DNA from 2 places in the Pseudoalteromonas sp. Of11M-6 genome. Region 1 is predicted to be linked to the other one. Evidence: predicted binding sites of a transcription regulator. Region 1 holds the regulator's gene; the other holds the start of a gene.
The links. The regulator sigma-54, encoded in region 1, starts transcription at its own class of promoters, with help from an activator protein. The targets are predictions, from matches to a motif close to GTTGGCACGNNNNTNGNNT.
Positions count from the first base shown of each region.

Region 2: a site for sigma-54 is predicted at 2,572-2,590, ahead of MHN32_RS03340 (flagellar assembly protein T N-terminal domain-containing protein). Genes of this name have one in related genera too.

Region 1 is NZ_JAKRFW010000001.1:213,154-230,135, forward strand. It holds gene MHN32_RS00960 (ABC transporter substrate-binding protein) at 1-13, opposite strand, end outside; gene mlaD (outer membrane lipid asymmetry maintenance protein MlaD) at 16-561, opposite strand; gene mlaE (lipid asymmetry maintenance ABC transporter permease subunit MlaE) at 574-1,353, opposite strand; gene MHN32_RS00975 (ATP-binding cassette domain-containing protein) at 1,356-2,156, opposite strand; gene MHN32_RS00980 (calcium/sodium antiporter) at 2,331-3,290, shown strand; gene MHN32_RS00985 (KpsF/GutQ family sugar-phosphate isomerase) at 3,300-4,271, shown strand; gene kdsC (3-deoxy-manno-octulosonate-8-phosphatase KdsC) at 4,271-4,822, shown strand; gene lptC (LPS export ABC transporter periplasmic protein LptC) at 4,819-5,373, shown strand; gene lptA (lipopolysaccharide transport periplasmic protein LptA) at 5,363-5,905, shown strand; gene lptB (LPS export ABC transporter ATP-binding protein) at 5,905-6,630, shown strand; gene MHN32_RS01010 (RNA polymerase factor sigma-54) at 6,677-8,176, shown strand; gene hpf (ribosome hibernation promoting factor) at 8,206-8,493, shown strand; gene ptsN (PTS IIA-like nitrogen regulatory protein PtsN) at 8,495-8,953, shown strand; gene rapZ (RNase adapter RapZ) at 8,946-9,812, shown strand; gene MHN32_RS01030 (HPr family phosphocarrier protein) at 9,813-10,082, shown strand; gene mgtE (magnesium transporter) at 10,432-11,790, shown strand; gene pmbA (metalloprotease PmbA) at 11,858-13,207, opposite strand; gene yjgA (ribosome biogenesis factor YjgA) at 13,344-13,862, shown strand; gene tldD (metalloprotease TldD) at 13,953-15,392, opposite strand; gene MHN32_RS01055 (carbon-nitrogen hydrolase family protein) at 15,389-16,204, opposite strand; gene MHN32_RS01060 (YhdP family protein) at 16,197-16,982, opposite strand, start outside.
Region 2 is NZ_JAKRFW010000004.1:35,312-39,986, forward strand. It holds gene MHN32_RS03325 (FlgO family outer membrane protein) at 1-171, shown strand, start outside; gene MHN32_RS03330 (FlgO family outer membrane protein) at 182-823, shown strand; tRNA gene MHN32_RS03335 (tRNA-Arg) at 1,157-1,231, shown strand; gene MHN32_RS03340 (flagellar assembly protein T N-terminal domain-containing protein) at 1,340-2,536, opposite strand; gene MHN32_RS03345 (flagellar biosynthesis protein FlgP) at 2,741-3,217, shown strand; gene MHN32_RS03350 (flagellar protein FlgN) at 3,292-3,720, opposite strand; gene flgM (flagellar biosynthesis anti-sigma factor FlgM) at 3,713-4,036, opposite strand; gene flgA (flagellar basal body P-ring formation chaperone FlgA) at 4,109-4,675, opposite strand, start outside.

The DNA.
Region 1 (16,982 bases):
TGTTTTTTAACATATTTACTCGCTCCCTTGATTAAATAGGAACTGACCAATTAGCTCTTCTAATACCAGTGCCGATTTTGTATCTGTGATCATGTCACCGTCTTTTAGCGCTTTTGTTTCCACACCAAAAAGAGACTCAAGATCAACGCTATCTTCACTCGTTACTTCCTGACCAAGACATTTTTGCTTCGCAGATTCAGCAGCAATAACCGGAGAAATACCTAAATACTGCTCACCTAAAATGCCCGACGTCAAAATCGAAACCGACGACGTATCGGAAAACTGACACTCGTAGTTTTTATCTAAACTCATTGAAACTACTGGCACGAACTCTTGTGGATGGATGTGAATTCCATCAACACGGCCAATCACAACCCCACCCACCTTAATTGGGGCACGAGTTTTCAACGAACCTATATTTTCGAACTTAGCATGCAAAGTGTAAGTTTCACCGTTGCCGCTTAAGCCTGAGTTAGCCACCTTTAGCGCCAACATAACAAATGCAGCAATGCCCAATGCCACGAACAAGCCAACTAAAATTTCTATTTTCCGTGTATTCATTTTTAAAACCTTTTAACTTGAGAACATAACCGCTGTTAATACAAAGTCAAAGCCAAGTACAGCCAGTGAAGAATGTACTACCGTCTCTGTCGTCGCTTTACTTATTCCTTCTGAAGTAGGAATACAGTCATAGCCTTTGTATAGCGCGATCCAAGTTACTAATAGTGCAAATACGAAACTCTTAATAAGACCATTTAAGATGTCTTGTTGAAACGACACTTGCGATTGCATAATTGACCAGAAGCTACCTGAATCTACGCCTAACCAATCAACACCCACCAAGTGTGCGCCTAAAATAGCGATCGCAGAGAATATCAGTGCGAGTAACGGCATACTAATAAAACCGGCCCAAAAACGGGGGGCAACCACGCGCTTAAGCGGGTCTATCGCCATCATTTCTAAACTAGATAATTGCTCCGTTGCCTTCATCAAACCGATTTCTGCAGTTAACGCACTGCCTGCACGTCCTGCAAATAAGAGTGCGGTTACCACAGGGCCCAGCTCTCTAAGTAAACTCAAAGCAACCAAAGGTCCAAGGCTATCTTCAGCGCCATACCCAACTAACACGGTATAGCCTTGTAATGCCAATACCATGCCGATAAATAAACCAGACACCATGATAATCAACAATGATTGATGACCAACCATGTAAAGTTGCTTTATCAACAGCGGCGTGCCTTTTCGGAAATTAGGTAAGCTACATAGCGCCCCAAAAAGCATTGTTGTGGCACGGCCAAGTGCGGCAAAACGGCTGAGGGTTTTGTGGCCTAGTTTTTGTAAAAAGTCGACCATACTCACTCTCCTTGCAACAGCGCTTGCTGATAATCTGGCGCTTTAAAGTGGAATGGCACAGGACCATCCGCAAGGCCTTGTAAGAACTGCTGCACTAATGGCGATTCGTGTTCAAGCATCTGTTCAGGGGTTCCCGTACCAATCACACCTTGTTCAGCAATAATAACGACGTGGTCAGCAATGCTCAGTACTTCGGTGACATCATGGGTAACTATCAACGACGATAATCCCAACACTTCATTAAGCGACTTAATCAAGCGAACTAGAACACCCATGGAGATCGGATCCTGACCTGCAAACGGTTCATCGTACATGATTAATTCAGGATCAAGCGCAATAGAACGCGCTAAAGCCGCACGTCTTGCCATACCACCAGAAAGCTCTGCCGGCATTAAATCTTTTGCACCACGAAGGCCAACCGCTTGGAGTTTCATCAACACCACTAAACGGATTAACTCTTCAGATAATTCAGTATGCTCGCGCAGAGGAAACGCCACATTATCGAACACGCTCATATCAGTAAACAAAGCGCCACTTTGAAATAACATGCTCATGCGCGTTCGAGCTTGGTATAAAGCTGCTCGAGACATGTTAGGGATACTGTTTCCAGCAAAAAGAATATCACCGCTATCAGGCTTAAGCTGACCACCAATCAGTCGCAACATGGTGGTTTTACCAATGCCGCTCGGCCCCATTATTGCGGTAATTTTGCCTTTTGGTACGGAAAAGCTCATGTTTTTGTAGATGATCCTTTCACCCCGAGAGAAGGTTACATCCTTGATTTCTACAATTGACTGCGACAAGTCGCTCTCCAGATCCAGACTATATTCATCCAAGTATGATACTTTTTTTTCAAACAAGATGGAAAATCGTTTTGGTAAAATTTTGTAAGTAGTGAAATGTAACGGTTTGCTTATACTTTCCAGAGCGCTTTTGGTAGTATCTATCGAAATTTTAATCCTATTGGCTAGAGGTTCATGGTTTTATCGTTTGTTATTCTCATTCTTGGCTTTATTGCACTGGTTTGGAGTGCTGACCGCTTTGTTTTTGGTGCGGCCGCTCTTGCACGAAACTTTGGTGTACCAACATTAATTGTTGGTTTAACTATCGTGGCCATGGGTTCTTCAGCACCAGAAATGATGGTTGCTGCGCAAGCCTCTCTTGCAGATAAAACAGACACCGCCGTGGGCAATGCCATAGGTTCTAACATCGCCAATATCTTACTCGTTTTGGGTCTCACCGCGTTATTAAGGCCACTCTCCGTTGGCTCTGGTATTTTGCGCCGCGAAATGCCGCTGTTAGTCGTCGTTTCATTGGCAGCTTGGTATATCGTTAGTGATAACCACTTTAGTTTCGTAGAAGGTGTTTTGTTATTAGTCGGTTTCGCCGCTTTTCTTCTTGCACTTATCATTATCACCAAGCGTGGTGGTGGAGATAATGATGACCCATTTGTCAGTGAAGCCTGTGAAGAAGTGCCAAATAATATTCCAACTCAAAAAGCTGTTTTCTGGTTAATCGTGGGTATGATTTTACTGCCTATTAGCGCGGACTATCTCGTTGGCGCTGCGGTTGATATCGCCAAATATTTTGGCATGAGTGACCTGCTAATAGGATTAACCATTATCGCCGTTGGTACTAGTTTACCCGAGCTTGCTGCTTGTGTTGCTGGTGTACTAAAGAAGGAGGACGATCTAGCGCTTGGCAATATTATTGGTTCGAACATCTTTAATATATTGGCCGTGCTATCCATTGCTGGGATCATTAACCCATCCGTCCTCGACGCCAATATTGCGTCACGTGATATATTTATTATGCTTGGCGCGACACTGCTGCTTATCCTAATGAGCCTCAGCTTAACAGGTCAGCGCCGCATCAACCGCTTGGAAGGTGGCATACTTGTCGCAAGCTTCGTCGGTTATATTTACTACATCATTTAAGGAAGCCTTGTGACAACGAACCCATTTATTGATTCTGCAAATCAAGTTTTTGCTACCGAACTTGCAGCAATAGAAGAAGTGCAACAGTTTGTTGATCAGCAATTTGTAAAAGCCTGTGAAATTATGTTTGGCTGTCAAGGTCGCATCATCGTGATTGGCATGGGTAAGTCCGGCCACATCGGTAACAAAATCGCAGCGACACTCGCAAGTACTGGCAGCCCCGCATTTTTTGTTCATCCAGGTGAAGCAAGTCACGGCGACTTAGGTATGATCACCAAAGATGATGTGGTACTGATGATCTCCAACTCAGGGGAAACCCAAGAGGTGATCTCAATCCTACCTGTAATTAAGCGCTTAGGGGCCCCCGTTATTTCCATGACAGGCAACCCAAGCTCTACGATAGCTCGTAATGCGACGGTTCACCTTTGTGTTAAAGTATCAAAAGAAGCCTGCCCATTAGGACTTGCACCCACGGCAAGCACCACAGCTACGCTAGTGATGGGTGATGCGCTCGCGGTTGCGCTACTTGAAGCCAGAGGCTTTACGGCTGATGATTTTGCACTTTCCCACCCTGGTGGTAGTTTGGGAAGACGTCTACTGCTAACCGTTGCTGATGTCATGCATCAAGGGAATGCTATCCCTATGGTCAATAGTCATTGCACAGTTAAAGAAGCTTTATTTGAAATGTCCGCTAAAAGTTTAGGTATGACGGCAATCGTAGATGAAAGCTCGCAATTGCAAGGTATTTTTACCGATGGTGACTTGCGCCGTATTATCGAACAAAAGGTCGATATTCACACCACCCCAATCACGCAAGTGATGACGGCTAAAAGTACGACGGCACGCGCCGATATGCTCGCAGCTGAGGTACTCAATATTATGGAAACCAAACGGATTAACGGCTTGATTGTGGTGAACGAAAACAACATTCCAGTTGGCGCCTTGAATACGCAAGATTTACTTAGAGCGGGGGTGCTGTAATGCAATTTGAAGATTTATATCAGACGATTTCAACTGAAGCTTGGGAAAAAGCAAAACAAATCAAATTATTAATTTGCGATATTGATGGCGTATTCTCAGATGGCCGTATATACCTTGGTAACAATGGTGAAGAACTGAAAGCATTTAATACCAAAGACGGGTTTGGTATTAAGGCCTTGATTGATAGTGGTATCGAAGTCGCCGTTATCACAGGTAGACATTCACAAATAGTTCAGCAACGCATGACTAGTTTAAATGTAACTTATATTTACCAAGGTCAAGAAAACAAGTTAGTGGCATATGATGAACTGAAGACTAAGCTCAACCTTAATGATGACGAAATTGCATATATTGGTGATGATGGCCCAGATCTACCCATAATGGAACGAGTTGGTTTTGCCGTTGCCGTCAATGATGCACATCCTCTTGTTAAACATATCGCCCATTACACGACCTTGATGCCAGGTGGCTTTGGTGCCGTGAGAGAACTAACTGATCTTCTAATGCTCAGCCAAAATCACTTATTGACTTCCAAAGGATCAAGTACATGACCGTATTACGTGTCATCTTACTCATTGTTTTCGCTTCTTTAATGGTATGGATGTGGTCGCCCATGTTTAATCCATCAGAGGCGGATCCTGCAAAAGAAGATGAACCGTTAGCTAAACCCGATTATGTTGCAACCACGCTTCAGCAAACGACCTATAGTGAAAATGGCTTATTAAACTATCAGGTAACTGCTGATAAGATGGAGTTGTATCAAGATCTTGGCTTTAGTCACTTTGAAAAGCCCATTTTCACCTTATATAACGGTGAACAGAATTGGCAAATAAGCGCATTAGAAGCAACCCTATACGAAAACAACACCTTGATATTAGAGGGCAATGTGTTGGCAAAGAATTTAACGCCTAACGCCATGATCACGGATATCAATGCCGATAATGTAAGAGTTGAAATTAAGCAAAAATTGATGAAGTCGGAACACCCTGTCGTTATCAACGGTCCTAGTCTTAGGATCACAGGTAAAGGGCTGCATGCGGATCTACAAAAGCAAGTGATCGAACTCATCAACCACACAAAGACAATTTATTATGACCAGTAAAATCATTAACAAACTAGTTTTCATCGGCTTGCTTGCAAGTTCTACTCTAGCAATTGCTGCAGAACAAAATGAAGTCATTATTGATGCTGGCCGTCAGCAAGCGCAACTGCAAAGCAACATCGGTATTTTTGAACAGAATGTTGTTATTATTCATGGCAACAGAAAGATAAATGCCGATCGCCTAGAGGTCCACCGTCGCGCGGAACTTGGCATTAACAAGCAACTGCTTGTGGCAACTGGCAGCCCTGCCACTTTTAGCGAACGTCAACCCGATGGCAACTTGCTAGAAGCCAAAGCAAATGAAATCCGTTACGACGTAGCGAAGGGAACCCTAGTGATTTCTGGTGATGCTGAAATCAATCAAACTGGGCAAAAAATCAATGCTCAAGTCATCACCTATGACATTGAAAAGCAATTGATCAGCGCTGAGCGCTCAGACCAAGAAGACTCTCGAGTAAGAACCATCCTTGTTCCTGTTGATGACAAAAAAGACGCTAAAGAGAAAAAAGCGCAGGAAGAAGGTAACAATTAATGAGCGAGCTCAAAGCAACTGGTCTAGCAAAGAGTTATAAGGGTCGTCAGGTCGTCAAAAATGTTGGTTTAAGTGTTCAGGCTGGCAGTATTGTAGGCTTATTAGGACCAAATGGTGCAGGTAAAACCACTACGTTCTACATGATTGTAGGGTTAGTACCAAGCGACAAAGGCTATATTCAGATTGATGACGAAGATATCACTTTGTTACCGATGCACAGCCGTGCACGACTTGGTATTGGCTATCTACCGCAAGAGTCTTCAATCTTTAGAAAACTCACGGTCTATCAAAATTTGATGGCGATTTTAGAAACTCGAAAAGACTTATCTAAAGTTGAAAGAGAAGCTGAACTAAACGAGTTACTGGATGAGTTTAATATTCAACACATTCGCGACTCACAGGGCATGGCATTGTCGGGAGGCGAAAGAAGACGAGTCGAAATTGCTCGCGCTTTAGCCGCAAACCCTAAGTTTATCCTGTTAGATGAACCTTTTGCTGGTGTTGATCCTATTTCGGTGTTAGATATAAAGACAATCATAGAGCACCTAAAAAACCGTGGTATCGGTGTGCTTATCACCGATCATAACGTTAGAGAAACACTGGACGTATGTGAAAAGGCCTACATCGTTTCACATGGTGAGTTAATCGCTGCAGGCACGCCAGAACATGTTTTGGCAGATCAAACCGTAAGAGATGTCTACCTAGGCGAACAATTCAAGCTATAGTTAAGACGTAGTATTAATAACTGTTAAAAAGGATTGTTAGAGATACATGAGGCAATCATTACAGCTGCGCATGGGGCAGCAACTTACAATGACTCCGCAACTGCAACAAGCCATTCGCTTGCTGCAGCTTAGTACATTGGATCTGCAACAAGAAATACAAGAAGCATTAGACAGCAATCCATTGTTGGAAGTGGAAGAAGGTGATAATACTGACGGCGAAAACGCTGACCAACACAGCCAAGAAAAGAGCCGTGCTGACGACAATCAAGATTCAGCCGATGAAACGCAGGTTAGTGACTATGAGATAGACTCAGATACCGCCATGAGCAAAGACACTGTGAGCGATGACCTTGCCATGGATGTCACTTGGGACGAGTATATGAGTGCAGCGCCTGCTGCAAGCTCAGGTCCACTTCCCGATGACGATAATGTTTATCAAGGGGAAACCTCTGAATCTCTCCACGATTATCTCATGTGGCAACTCGAACTGACACCATTTAGTCCAACAGATAGAGCTATTGCGATTGCGATTATTGAAGCGGTCGACCTGTCAGGCATTCTAACACTGTCTTGCGAAGACATTTTAGAAAGCATTAATGACGAGAATAGCGAAGAGCCTATTGAGCTAGATGAAGTCGAAGCCGTACTCAAACGCATTCAGCTTTTTGACCCTGTCGGTATCGCAGCGCGTAGTTTACAAGAATGCTTATGCATTCAGCTAAACCAATTCGCCCCAGATACCCCATGGATTGCCGAAACAAAAATGATCCTGACAGAGCATATCGACTTGCTTGCCAGCCGTGACTATCGAACTTTGGCTAAGAAAACGCGCCTTAAAGAAGCCGATCTCAAAGAGGTCATGACGTTAATACATAGCCTTAACCCAAAGCCTGCGGCAAGCATTATTCATGAAGAGCCTGAATATGTGATCCCTGACGTATCGGTGAAAAAAGTAAAAGGTCGTTGGGTCGTAGAGCTAAATCCTGATGCTATGCCTAAAATAAGAGTAAATGACCATTACGCTGCGATGTCTAGAACGGCGAAATCCAGTACGGATAGTCAGTTTATTCGCTCACATTTACAAGAAGCAAAGTGGTTTATTAAAAGCTTAGAAAGCCGAAATGATACTTTATTAAAAGTTACCAATTGCATTGTGCAACAACAACAGGCATTCTTTGAACATGGCCCCGAAGCAATGCGCCCTATGGTGCTAAATGATGTTGCTGAAATGGTTGAGATGCATGAGTCCACAATTTCCCGTGTGACAACACAAAAATACATGCATACACCTCGGGGAATATTTGAGCTGAAGTATTTCTTCTCTAGCCATGTAAGTACGGAAAATGGAGGTGAGTGCTCTTCTACAGCAATTAGAGCACTTATCAAAAAGCTGATAGCTGCAGAGAATACCGCGAAGCCATTGAGTGACAGCAAAATTGCAGATATCTTAGCTGAGCAAGGAATTAAGGTAGCGAGACGTACGATTGCAAAATATCGTGAATCCCTAGCCATTCCACCGTCAAATCAGCGTAAAAGCTTGATATAAGACGTAAAACCCAAGAAGGAAAAATGCTTATGCAACTAAATCTAACTGGTCGCCATGTAGAAATTACTGACTCATTAAGAGACTATGTCACCAACAAGTTTGCGAAGCTAGAAAGGCACTTTGATCATATCAATAATGTGCATGTGATCCTTGATGTCGAGAAACTAGTACAAAAAGCAGAAGCAACATTACACGTAAACGGCGGCGAGCTATTTGCATCAACAGAGCATCAAGATATGTATGCCGCAATTGATGGCCTTATCGACAAGCTAGATCGTCAAGTTATTAAACACAAAGAGAAGCTCACTCGACACTAAGATGAAATTAAGTGAATTAGTGAACAAGGACTGCAGTAAAGCTGCGGTCCTTTTTAATAGCAAAAAACGTATTTTAGAATACATCAGCGAACTGGCTCATAGCCAAATTCCAAATACCAGTCAGCATGCTATCTTGGACGCCTTAATGGCGCGAGAGAAATTGGGCAGCACAGGGATCGGTAAAGGCATTGCCATTCCCCATGGTCGACTTGAAGGTTTGGATAAAATCCTTGCAATGGTGCTTGTCAGCGAGCAAGGGATCCAGTTTGAAGCCATAGATAAGCAGCCTGTCGATATTTTTGTCGCGTTCATCGTACCTGAAGGTGATAATCAACAACACCTGAAGACCTTAGCGGCGATTGCTGATACACTCAAAGACAAGTCTTTTTGCAAAATGCTTAGGCAAGCAAAAAGTGATGATGAGTTATATGCAGTGATCCAAGGTGAACTTGATGAGTGATGACGAAAAAGGACTCGAGCTTATCATTATCAGTGGCCGCTCAGGCTCTGGTAAATCTGTAGCGCTTCGAGTATTGGAAGACTTAGGCTACTATTGTGTGGATAACATTCCGGTCAATTTGCTGCCGTCTTTAGTCCGCAGTGTTTCGGACAATTATAATAAAATTGCAGTCAGTATTGATGTTAGAAACTTACCTAAAGAACAGGACGAGTTTAATGACATTCTTGAATACTTACCAGGCTTTGCCAAACCTACCCTGTTTTATTTAGACAGTGACGATCAAACCCTGATAAAGCGCTTCTCAGAAACACGCCGTTTGCACCCTCTTTCACTGCATAATCTTCCATTAGATGTTGCGATAAAGAAAGAACGGGAATTGTTAGACGTGCTGATCACTCGCGCCGATTTTCTCATTGATACTACAGGCCTGAGCGTTCATCAACTTGCAGAAGATATCCGCGAAAAAATCTTAGGTAAAAAAGACAAACAACTCATTATTACCTTTGAATCTTTCGGCTTTAAACACGGCATCCCAAAACAAGCGGATTACGTTTTTGATGCGCGCTTTTTACCCAACCCACATTGGGAGCCTGAGCTTAAGCCGCTAACTGGCTTAGATCAGCCAGTCAAAGACTATTTGTCGAGTCACAGCATCGTGCAAAAGTTTACTTGGCAGATCCAAACCTTCGTACAAACTTGGTTACCACACTTAGAGCGTAACAATCGCAGTTATCTAACGATCGCAATAGGATGTACAGGTGGGCAACATCGCTCGGTATACTTAGCGCAAACCATTGGTGAACGTTTTGCTAAAACCCATCCCAACGTCAAAATTCGTCACCGAGAGCAAGAGGGTTAAATGTTAGAAGATACGTTTTTAATCCAAAACAAACTCGGCCTGCACGCTCGAGCAGCGACGGTTCTTGCGCAATTAGCAACCCAATTTGATGCCGAAGTGACCTTATATCAAGGAGACAAAAGTGCTGCTGCTGACAGCGTACTAGCGCTGTTGTTACTTGAAAGCAGCCAAGGGAAAGAAGTCCGAGTGGTTTGTGAAGGTCCTGATGCTCAGTATGCACTAGACGCCATTGGCGGACTGATAGAAAATAAGTTTAATGAATCCGAGTAATCGTCAGTAAAACAATAAGGCCTGATTCATTTACTCCCTGCAAATCTCCCCCTCCTCCGTAACCAAAGTGGTCTAATAAGTCTCTCATAATTAAGCGTAAACCTTGGTAGTTCCTAATAAACTGAGTTACACTGTAATACCAATTTAGGTTTCTTTCGTGCAGTAAAGCGAGTTGCCGGAAAATCCTACTTTATCGTTGCGTACACCTTTAACGTGTATTAACGATAGCAACCCACCAGCAGAAACAACACGAATAAAATTCAAATTAAGAAATTGATTTCTGCGATAAAATAAATGAATAGGGTTAACTTAATCACGTTAGCCACCATTAATATCAAAAAGGATGCCTATGCCTGAAGTATTTGAACAAGACTACACACTGGAACAACTCCAAAAGGTAACTAACGCCTTAAACAGTGGTCAGTTTGTTCAAGTTAGGCGTATGCTCGCAGAAACAGCACCTTGTGACACTGCACTGCTTTTAGAATCATCCCCTCATAAAGTTCGCTCTATGCTGTGGCAGCTTGTTGACCCAGATATCCAAGGGGATGTCTTAGAGGAACTGTCAGAGGACGTAAGACTTGGGATCATCGCCCAGATGGAGCCGGAGCTAATTGCCGCCGCTACAGAAGACATGGACGACGATGACCTTGGTGATGTCCTAAGAAGCCTGCCTGATACCGTCTACCAAGACGTTATCGGTGCGATGGATAGCCAAGATAGAGAACGTGCGACACAAGCTTTGTCCTACAAGGAACACTCTGCCGGTGCGCTAATGAGCACCGACACGGTCACTATTCGACCCGATGTTACCTTAGAAGTTGTATTTAGATATCTACGCCTTAAAGGCGAATTGCCAGATGGTACGGACGAGTTGTATGTAGTTGATAAAGACAACTGCTTTTTAGGCACACTGCCTGTCAATACCTTATTAACTAAGTCTCCTGACAGTATGGTTCGAGACTTGATGGATGAAGATAAGGAAACGATCCCTATCTCCATGGATGAGTCTGAAGTGGCGCAGCTTTTTGAGCGTCATAACTGGATCTCAGCTCCCGTCGTTGACGATAACGCCCATTTGCTTGGCCGTGTCACCATTGATGACGTTGTTGACGTTATTCGTGAAGATGCTGAGCACAGCTTGTTAAGTATGGCAGGTCTTGAAGATGAAGAAGACACCTTTGCGCCAGTTTTAAAAAGTAGCCAGCGCCGCTCTATTTGGCTTGGGATTAACCTGCTAACTGCCTTGATGGCTGCGTTTGTTGCAAGCTTCTTCGAAGGTACTTTGGATATTTTACCTATTCTCGCGGTGTTAAATGGCATAGTACCAAGTATGGGCGGCGTTGCCGGTAGCCAAACGCTAACCCTAGTGATTCGCGGTATTGCCCTTGGTCATATTAACCAGACTAACCAAAAGTTTTTAATGGGTAAAGAGCTGGCGATCGGCGCCTTAAACGGCGTGCTGTGGTCTGTCTTGATCGCTGGGGTTATTGCTATATGGCAGTGGGATTTTACACTCGGTGCTGTAATTGCCTTCGCAATGTTTATGAACTTAGTCGCAGCGGGTATCGCGGGTGCCAGTATTCCAATTATGTTAAAGAAAATGAATATCGATCCAGCGCTAGCTGGTAGTGTGGTACTAACAACCGTTACCGATATTGTCGGGATCTTTGCATTCCTTGGCACCGCAACTTGGTTATTAGTGTAGCAGTAACAGTGTCGAAACGGCGGGAAATGCTGGTTAAAACCAGCATTTCTTGAGCTGAGAGAGGGAGTTATTCGCCCGCTATTTGCATATTATTGAGTAGTATAGAGCCGGTTTGTACTGCGCCTCGGCATTCAATATCAGCGCCAACGCCTTCAATCCCCATAAACATATCTTTTAAATTACCAGCGATAGTAATTTCACTTACAGGATATTGAAGTTCTCCATTTTCGACCCAAAAACCAGCAGCTCCCCTAGAGTAATCACCTGTTACCGTATTAACACCTTGCCCCATAAGTTCAGTGACTAACAAACCAGTGCCCATCGACGCAAGTAGGCTGGTTAAATCGTCGTGTGTTGGTTTTACTAACCAGTTATGGATCCCACCTGCGTGACCTGTCGCTTGCATATTCATTCTACGTGCAGCATAGCTTGCCAATAAGTAAGTATTGAGCACGCCATCTGTGATAATTTCACGGTCGATGGTTTTTACACCTTCGCTATCGAAAGGACTCGAAGCAAGCCCTCTTAATAAATGTGGCTTCTCTTCAATGTTAACGCAGCGATTAAAAATTTGTGTGTCTAAAGAATCCAACAAGAAGCTAGACTTACGATATAGCGCGCCGCCACCAATACCTGACACTAAGTGCCCAAATAAGCTGTTAGCAATATCCGCTCGAAAAATAACAGGCACTTTGCGCGTTGACACCTTACGACTGCCTAATTTTGCAAGCGTTGATTGTGCCGCCTCTAAACCGACTTCTTCAGGGGATTTTAGCTCCGTGTGCACGCGAGATAACGCATATGCAGAGTCCCGTTGCATTTGCTCACCCTCTTTACCAATCACCATGGTGCTCAGGCTGTGTCTGGTACGTGGGAACCCTGCAATTAAGCCATGACTATTGCCATATACACGGATCCCTTGGTGGCTCGATAAGCTCGCGCCATCAGAATTCACGATTCGAGGATCGAATGCTAACGCAGCTTTTTCAGCAGTAATACATTGCTCAATGGCTTCATCAGGAGAAACTTGCCAAGGATGGAAAAGATCTAAATCTGCTGGTGACATCTCTAGCAAGGCTTTATCCGCCACACCATTACAGGGGTCATCCGAGGTAAATCGAGCAATATCTACGGCTTTTTCAACCACTGAGCGCAGGGCTTCAGGACTCAGATCCGCGGTTGATGCTGAGCCTTTATGATTACCCACATAAACGCTAATACCAAGACCACCATCTTGATTAAACTCAATGGTTTCAACCTCTCCCATTCGTGTACTTACAGACAGACCAGAGGTACTAGACATCGCCGCTTCTGCCGAGGTTGCACCTAGTTTTTTAGCATGCGCTAACACATCGGCAACTGCATTTTTCACATCATCAATTTGATTATATATAGGGTGTTGTTGAGGTTGAGTCATAGATACCTTATCCGCTCGCTCGTCTAACTAAAACATATTAGTTAATATGCTATCACAGCTACTAACTATTGTAGTGATCAATTGTGGTATACTCTAATGTTAGAGACCTTAATATTTACTAGTATAGACAAGACCGATGGCTAAACACGAGCAAACGACCGAAGAAGAGATTATTTACGTTTCAAAAAGCGAGCTTAAGCGCGAAGCGCTTGAGTTGCATGAACTAGGCTGTGAAATCGCAGGGCTTGGCAAGAAGCAGCGTGAGAAGTTACCTCTAACGGACGAGCTTAAAGAGGCCATGACTGTTGCGGATAGGATCCGTGCTAAAACAGATGCTTACCGTCGTCATATGAACTACATTGCCAAGACATTGCGTAGTACTCCAAATGTCGAAGATATTCAGGCTGCGATGGATTTGATGCTAAATAAGAACAATAAAGCAGACGTATTGCTGAATAAGATTGAGCTTATTCGCGATGAAGTGATTGCCAAAGGAGATAGCAAGATTAATGAGCTATTGGATAAGTATCCTGAACTTGAGCGTCAAAAAATGCGCCAGATGGCGCGCCAAGCAAGTAAAGAAGTAAAAGCTGAGAAGCCAGGCAAAGCCTACAAAGAGCTGTTCCAGTATTTAAAAGAAGCAATTATGCCGTAACGCTATATTGTGCTCTGATACAATACAAAAAGGCGCTGATGCGCCTTTTGCTTATTACTTTTTGCTTATGAATAGTTACCGCAGGTAGTATTACGCTGTACCACCGACAGTAATTTCGTCAATCTTCAAACTCGGTTGACCGACTCCCACAGGGACGCTTTGACCATCTTTACCACATACCCCAACGCCTCTATCAAGCGCAAGGTCATTGCCTACCATAGAGACCTTTTTCATCACCTCTGGGCCATTGCCTATAAGCGTTGCACCTTTAATTGGTTGGGTTATCTTACCATTCTCAATTAAGTAGGCTTCAGACGCTGAGAATACAAATTTACCGGAGGTAATATCCACTTGACCACCGCCAAAGTTACTAGCAAAAATGCCTTTATCTACGCTACGAATGATCTCTTCTTGACTGTGCTCACCCGCAAGCATGTAGGTATTTGTCATTCTCGGCATCGGCAAATGGGCATAAGACTCACGACGCGCATTACCTGTAGGCGCCACGCCCATTAAGCTCGCGTTTTGCTTATCTTGCATATAGCCTTTCAAAATACCATTTTCAATCAGTACGTTGTATGCCGCTGGCGTACCTTCATCGTCCACATTCAAAGAGCCGCGACGGTCGGCTATCGTGCCATCATCCACCACAGTACAAAGACTCGAAGCGACTTGTTCACCTATTTTGCCACTGAATGCAGAGGCACCTTTACGGTTAAAATCACCTTCTAGGCCATGTCCAACAGCTTCGTGTAACAAAACGCCCGGCCAACCAGAACCGAGCACCACAGGCATCGCACCTGCTGGTGCATCAATGGCTTCAAGATTCACGCGTGCTTGGCGCACAGCTTCTTTGGCAAACTGCATCCATCTCGGTGCACCGTCTACTAACTCTTTAAAGTAACCATAATCTAAACGCGCACCACCACCGGCACTACCACGCTCTCTGCGACCATTTTTCTCAAGGAGTACCGAACAATTTAAACGTATTAACGGGCGAATGTCGGTTGCAAATGTACCGTCGCTTGCGGCAATTAACACTTCTTCATATACCGCAGACAGCGAACTGACTACTTGCTGCGCCTCAGGCGCTAAATCGCGAATGCACTGTTCAAGCTCTCTAAGTAAAGCCACTTTATCCGCATCACTCATGCTGGTAATTGGCTGTGCTGGTTGAAATTGAATGGGTGCTTTTACGTCGCTAAATACTTGAACTTTACTGCTTTCGCCAGCTTGCGCAATGCTACGCGCAGCTTCTGCTGCTTTGGTTAACGCTTCAATATTGATGGCATCAGAATAACTAAAGCCAGTCTTCTCACCACTCACTGCACGCACACCAACACCACGTTCGATGTTGTAGCTGCCGTCTTTGACTATGCCGTCTTCCAGCACCCAAGTTTCGTGGTAGCTTGATTGAAAGTACAGATCGGCATAATTTACTTTGTGCTGATGAATATACTCGAGAGTCTGTGATAATTGCTCACGTGTCAGCTGGCTATTGGTCAGTAAATTCTGCTCTACATTACTCATAAAAACTCACTTTTAAATCGGTTATGATCCGCAACCGGCATTTTTTGCCGGATCGAATCAAGAAACGCACTATCTAGCTGCTGTGAAATAGGTTCTAAATTCGCACCAGAGTCAATTAAGACTTCACCCCAAGGCGATACAATTAAACTGTGTCCATAGGTTTCTCGGCCATTTTCATGACAACCTACTTGCGCGGCTGCAACTACATAGCATTGGTTTTCTATCGCCCTCGCCTGTAATAATGGCTGCCAGTGTGCCTTACCCGTTGCACAGGTAAAAGCACTCGGGACTAAAAATAGCTCAGCTCCCTTCGCTCTCATCATTTGGAACAAACCTGGAAAGCGCAGATCATAACACACGCTTAATCCAATTCTGCCAAATGGACTATCCACTACCACGACATCCTGTCCACGCTCTGTTCGCTCAGACTCTCGATATTGTTTAGTTTTGTCACTCACATCGGCGTCAAATAGATGGATCTTATTATAGCGTGCTACGATTTCGCCACTCGAATCAAATAAGTAACTCGCAGCCAGATATTTATCGCTCTGGCTTGGTATCGCGATGGTACCTGCCGCCAACCAAATGCTATATTGTTGACAAAGCGCTGAAAGCTCTCCAAGCAGTGCTTCATTATGCTGCGCGTATTCCCAAGTCTGTTGCGCATTGTCGCAAAACGCCAGCCAAGTTTCAGGTAAACAAACTAAGGTTGGCTCTTCCACCACTAACTTAACCAGCTGACTTTTAAGGTAATCTATATTTGTTTGGGGTGCTTTAGCCGAGCACATTGGCAATGCAATCACCTTAGCCATTACCACTTTCCTTATTTTGCGACACAAGAGGTTGCTCACTATGCTTAAGTGTAGCACTTGGATGTGATTCTGAGCTCAATGCTGGTGCTTCTTTATTGGTATTCTCATCAACTCCATCTGGCATAGCCTCTTCACTAGGAGGCACAACCGGTTTGGGTAACTCAATTTCTTTACTCTTACGATCAACCTCGGTAACCACTGGCTCTTGCATCGTTCCGGTGATTTTAAAATTAATCTCAGAGATCACTCGCGCCGAGTGGATAACCTTATCTAATGCCAGTGCAGCTAACCCCGTCACAGGGTTCACCGCCCATGCCATAATCACAGGTAAACTCGACGTGACTTGAGGTGCGACGGCTAAATCATAATTAATTTCGTGAGTATTGAGATCGGCATAGCCACGTATCGTTAGATCCGCAGGCACGCCATCGAGCTTCGCATCTTCAGTGATCGCAATACCATTCGTTAGTTGTACCGAACCACTCATACTGTTATAGAAAAAGCCTTTAGAAAACACATCTCTAAAGTCCAAGCGTAACTTTCTGATCAAAGAGTCCAAACTCAGCAATGAAAAGACACGTGCTCCTTTGTCGCTTATTTCTGCCAAGTGGCCCTCTCCTAAGCGCCAAGTCAACTCGCCACCTAGGCTAGGTAAATCCATTTCGTATGGCGCGCCTTGCCAATTGAGGACAAAATCTATGTTGGCGCGGGAGTCTTTAATTGTCGAAGTAATATCAAACTCATCCGTTAGTTCACCAAAGTCATTGCTGTTTAACGC
Region 2 (4,675 bases), on a different contig from region 1:
GGTGGTACTTTGGTGAATCATCAGGGCGGGGTTATGGTTAATGCCAGAGTGGTTGGGCTTAGAAGTAAAAGTGTCGTGGGTTCTGCTCAAGGCTTTTTACCGCAAAACGTAGTTAACGCCCTACAAGATGGTGCGGCATACGATGGCATTCGTATAGAGCGTGCGAACTAATTCGGAGGCGATGATGAAAAATGTAGTGCTATTCGCGACGACACTTGCATTACTCGGTGGCTGCGAAATGACAAAACAAACGGCTTCCGAACCTACAGAAACGCAGCAATCCGACATGGAAATATTGTATGCCATGATGGAAGAGCAAGAGCGTAATGAAGATTCACAAGCCTCGGTATTGCAAGATATTGGTTTCGTTAGCTATCGTCATCGCAAAGAAATTGCTAACTACGCCAATCAAATTGCGTTGGAACTGTCAGATACTGTATTAGGGCAAAAGCCTGAGTCGATAGCGGTAGCCAGTTTTGTCAACTTTAATGAATCATTAAGGGATACAAACCAGCTAGGAAACCAATTGGCTGAGTCCTTAATGCATCAAATGCAAAAGCTAGGTTATCAAGCGTTAGACTTTAAAGCATTGGGGAAAATTGAAGTGACATCCAGTGGCGACTTGACTTTTTCGCGTAACGCAAGCCGCTTGAAAAACACGCAATCTCCCAGCCATTTGCTCACAGGCACTATGGTTTACCGTCCACGAGGCGTGGAGGTAAATGCAAGATTGTTAGAGTTTAACACCAACTTAGTGATAGCAAGCACGGTGGTGACCATCCCGTATTTTATCCTTGATGATCAGGCAACCGCTGCAAGGTAGTACTTCAAATAGCGGTTTTTAGAAGAAAATACCGTTTAGGTTTTATTAAACGAAGAACTATCCTACTTCTTATTCACACCTCAAGTGAAGTAACTGATAGCGCAGTAGTGGGTCTTAACTGCTGCGTATTCACCTACTGAACCAGCTCATTTATTACCGCGAATAAATTGACTATTAATCTTTAAAAGTTCATTAAGATCAGTATACTAAAGTGAAGTCACTGAGATGCAGTACAACAGAGAATCGACAACTCCAGACTTTCATGGGTATTAAGTAATGCAGATCCCGCTAGTGAAGGTCAAAAAAAGCGATCGTTATCTGACTTTAGAGATTGTCCCCATAGTTTAATGGATAAAACAAGGCCCTCCTAAGGCTTAGATGTAGGTTCGATTCCTACTGGGGACGCCATTGGTATCACTTTTGCGTGGAATTACCAAAGTAAATGGGCGGCGGAAGCATGATGTAGAGTGTGTAAAGTCGTCGAAAATCTTGTCTGCGTCATAGGTAGTCTTAACCTTACAGTTCAAACTCATTTTCATTTTCTATTTGAATTTCAACCAAATCATTAATTTGCACATTGTGAAGTGGGCGATTACTGATATTTACCGCAATGGCGTTTTGCGCATTCACCTGGATCACTTGCAGTTTATTAATGGTTTTAATTTGATGCATAAATATTTTACCATCGACATTAGTCAGCGGATTACTATGCGCTACGTTAAGGATCTGGCCATTCTCTAAGCCATGCATGCGGCCCAAATTAATAACGACTTGTTCATCATCGATATGTAGGATTTTGCCGTTGGTTGGTAAGCAGGCCACCGCTGCGTTTAAATCAGTTGCGATTTGTGTCAGCGTGGTTTGGATCTCATCAGCATAATCTGTCTGCCAAAAGCGCTCACTGTACACATCAATTAATTTGGTCTTCTTAAACGGCCACACGCCTTGAGTGGCATATTGCTTTTGCCACACCCTTTCATGAGAAAGTGCATCAAACAGCGCAAAGTCTACCTTGAAGCTTCTTAAATATTTATCACTTTGCCAAAATGCGAAGTCGCTATTAAGTTTATCGACACCTGCAATATCAGTAATTTGACTCAGTAATACAAATTGGCTGTTCGTATTTGCCGTAATGGTCTCGATTAGCTGTTCATTATAATCAAACCGCTGGCTGAAAAAGCGGTTAACGTCTATGGTCTGTGCGAAATAAGGAACAGGTTCTAAGCTCAACTTTTGTTCAGACATTGTCTGGTATAGGCGCTCGCTCACCGCTTTATTTATGTCAAAAATTTGACCTAGTGTTGCTTGGTGTTTATTTTTTAACTGACTTTGTGTGACTGCAACCTGTTTGTCGTAAGCACTAGTAGGGCACTGAGCACTCTGTGGGGTAATATCGATATGTAATGTCACCTGCCATGAGTCACCAACTTTTGCTTCAGCAATTACGTTGGCACTTTGGATTTCAGCATTTGAGCGGATCTTAAGTTGATCTTGGGTGAGTACACCATCGGTGACGGTTTGCACACTACTCACCGAAGCGCCAGAAAACAGCAAAGCTTGTGTGATGGCGTCATTTACCGCCTTTCTTTTGGCTTTTTGATGGTCGCCATTTTTAACGTCAGCTATGCCGGTAACTTCAAACCATTCAGCATAAGCGGGATTAGTTAAGGTGATACACAACAATGATAGACTGGTCGCGAATTGCTTTTTCATGTTTAAATGCCCAGATCAAAAACTACCCTTTAACTCAGCAATACCTGTGCCAAATTTTGGCAAGGTTCGTGCATAATCATATTTTATGAAAGTTAATTTTATTTATTGCCAATACTCGATGAAACCACAACAACCCTTGCGAGACCAAGATGCTGGGGAAGCGTTAAATTTTGATTGGTATTTATTGTAGCGGAGTGTAGTGAAATGCGTATCACTAATTCTATCAGTTCAGTTGTTATGGTTTGTTCGCTAGCAGGGCTCAGCGGCTGTTCAAGCCTCGTTGATAAGCATATTGAATATGAAACAGTGCAACCGGAAACTTTTCCTGTTTTACGGGCTGTGGGGTACGCTCCTTTGAGTGCTCAGCCGGGTAAAACTGCGGGTGAGAAGCAGCTAATGGCCATTAAAGTCTCAAAATTAGAAGCCTATCGTGAATTGGCTGAGCAACTGTATGGCCAGAATTTGACATCCACGATTACGGTAAAAGGAGCGGTTGCGCAAAACGACGGTCTTAAGGGCCAAGTAAATGGACTTGTTCGTGGGGCTAAGGTGCTGAAAAGTTACGCAGTTGGTGATACTTACGCGACGGAGTTAGAGCTTGATATGAAACGCGTTTATGATTTGTATATTACTCAAGTCAAGCCGCAGAAAATTAAGAAGATATCTTATAGCTTTAAGTAAGCACTCATCACATATTGCTTACTTAATGCGCTTCACTTCGATTGTTCCTCAATACTAAAATACGACAGGCGTGGCTACGCCTTTAGGTTACGTACCAATTCACTGTCGCTACTTTTCACGCTGCCATCTTGACCATATGTAATTGAAGTTGGTGCGCCAATTAAGATCCCTTTTAGTTCACGTGTGCTTACATTAGCCTGATGAGCCGTTTTAGCATTGATTTCATTTTTGGTTTGGCACTCACTGAGTAGTGCTCGCACTTTAGCAACGAGCGGGGCTACTTCACTGCTTTCAAAGACGTGAGACTCAGTTTTTGACAATTCATTGTCGAGCTTTTGCAGTTTTGAAATGAGAGTTAGCTTTTCACGAGCGATTTCTTTTAAGTTGTCGCCACGCCGAGACGCGAGCTCGTCAAGCTCACGAGCCAGAAGCTGGGTCATCGCTTCTAGCGTCGAGATTTGTTCTGAAAGTTTGTGGTGGCAGAGCCGAACCAAATCATCCATATATTTCGAACTCAAATGCAGCTATGTTTTTGGCTAGTTTTTCCGCGTCAACTTGATACTTGCCTTCTGCAATCGCTTTTTTCAGTTCTTCGACTTTCTTGTCGTCAAAGCCTGATGACTGCTGCGCTTTTTCGTTGACCGTTTTCAGCTGTTGCGCTTGTGGAGTCAGGCTCACTGAATCCGCAGCTGCTTTCGGTGTAGCTGGTGATTTAACTGACGCACTATTAGCATCATTTCTTTGCAATTCAGCCTTCTGTTGCTTAACATTATTAGCAACGGATGTAGACTGATTCTGACCGTTAACTTGATTAACCATGATTGTAGACCCAATAAAATTATACTCTCAGCCTTGTTATCGGCGTTTAATAGTATTACTTTAGCAAATTTTTTATAAATTCACCTCTACTGTTTCCACTTCTATTACTCTAGCACGTAAGGTTTTGCCAGAGCGAGCGTTTTTAATATTAATAAGTTCACCACGGTTGCCATCTTGCTGCGCTTCTCCTTGAGTTTTGATCACAAGCCCACCTGATTTAGCAATAATCGTCACCGTATCGCCTTTGCAGACCATACAAATATGAGCCTGAGTAAAGGCTTGACCTTCTCTGATATTACGTTTGCTTCTACTGCCTATTAGTATCGACTTATCTTCTATATAGGAAACCCTACGAAAACGTTTCGGCTGATACTCTATTTTCACATCGTCATCCTGAATAACACGGCCTTTTTCTAACATGGTCGCGCTAACTAAAATAGGGAAGAGGTGATCGATACGCACGTGGACGTATTGAGTCCAGCTGAGGGTATCGTTGCATCTAATTTGTACAGTCACTTGAGTGTCAAAAGGCGGAGTCATTGCTGTACTATATTGCAACGGTGATTGACAATCCCTTGCTGGAATTCTTGAATCAAGTGGTATAGCAGTTAGTGATAGCTGGCTGTCGGGATCTTGCTC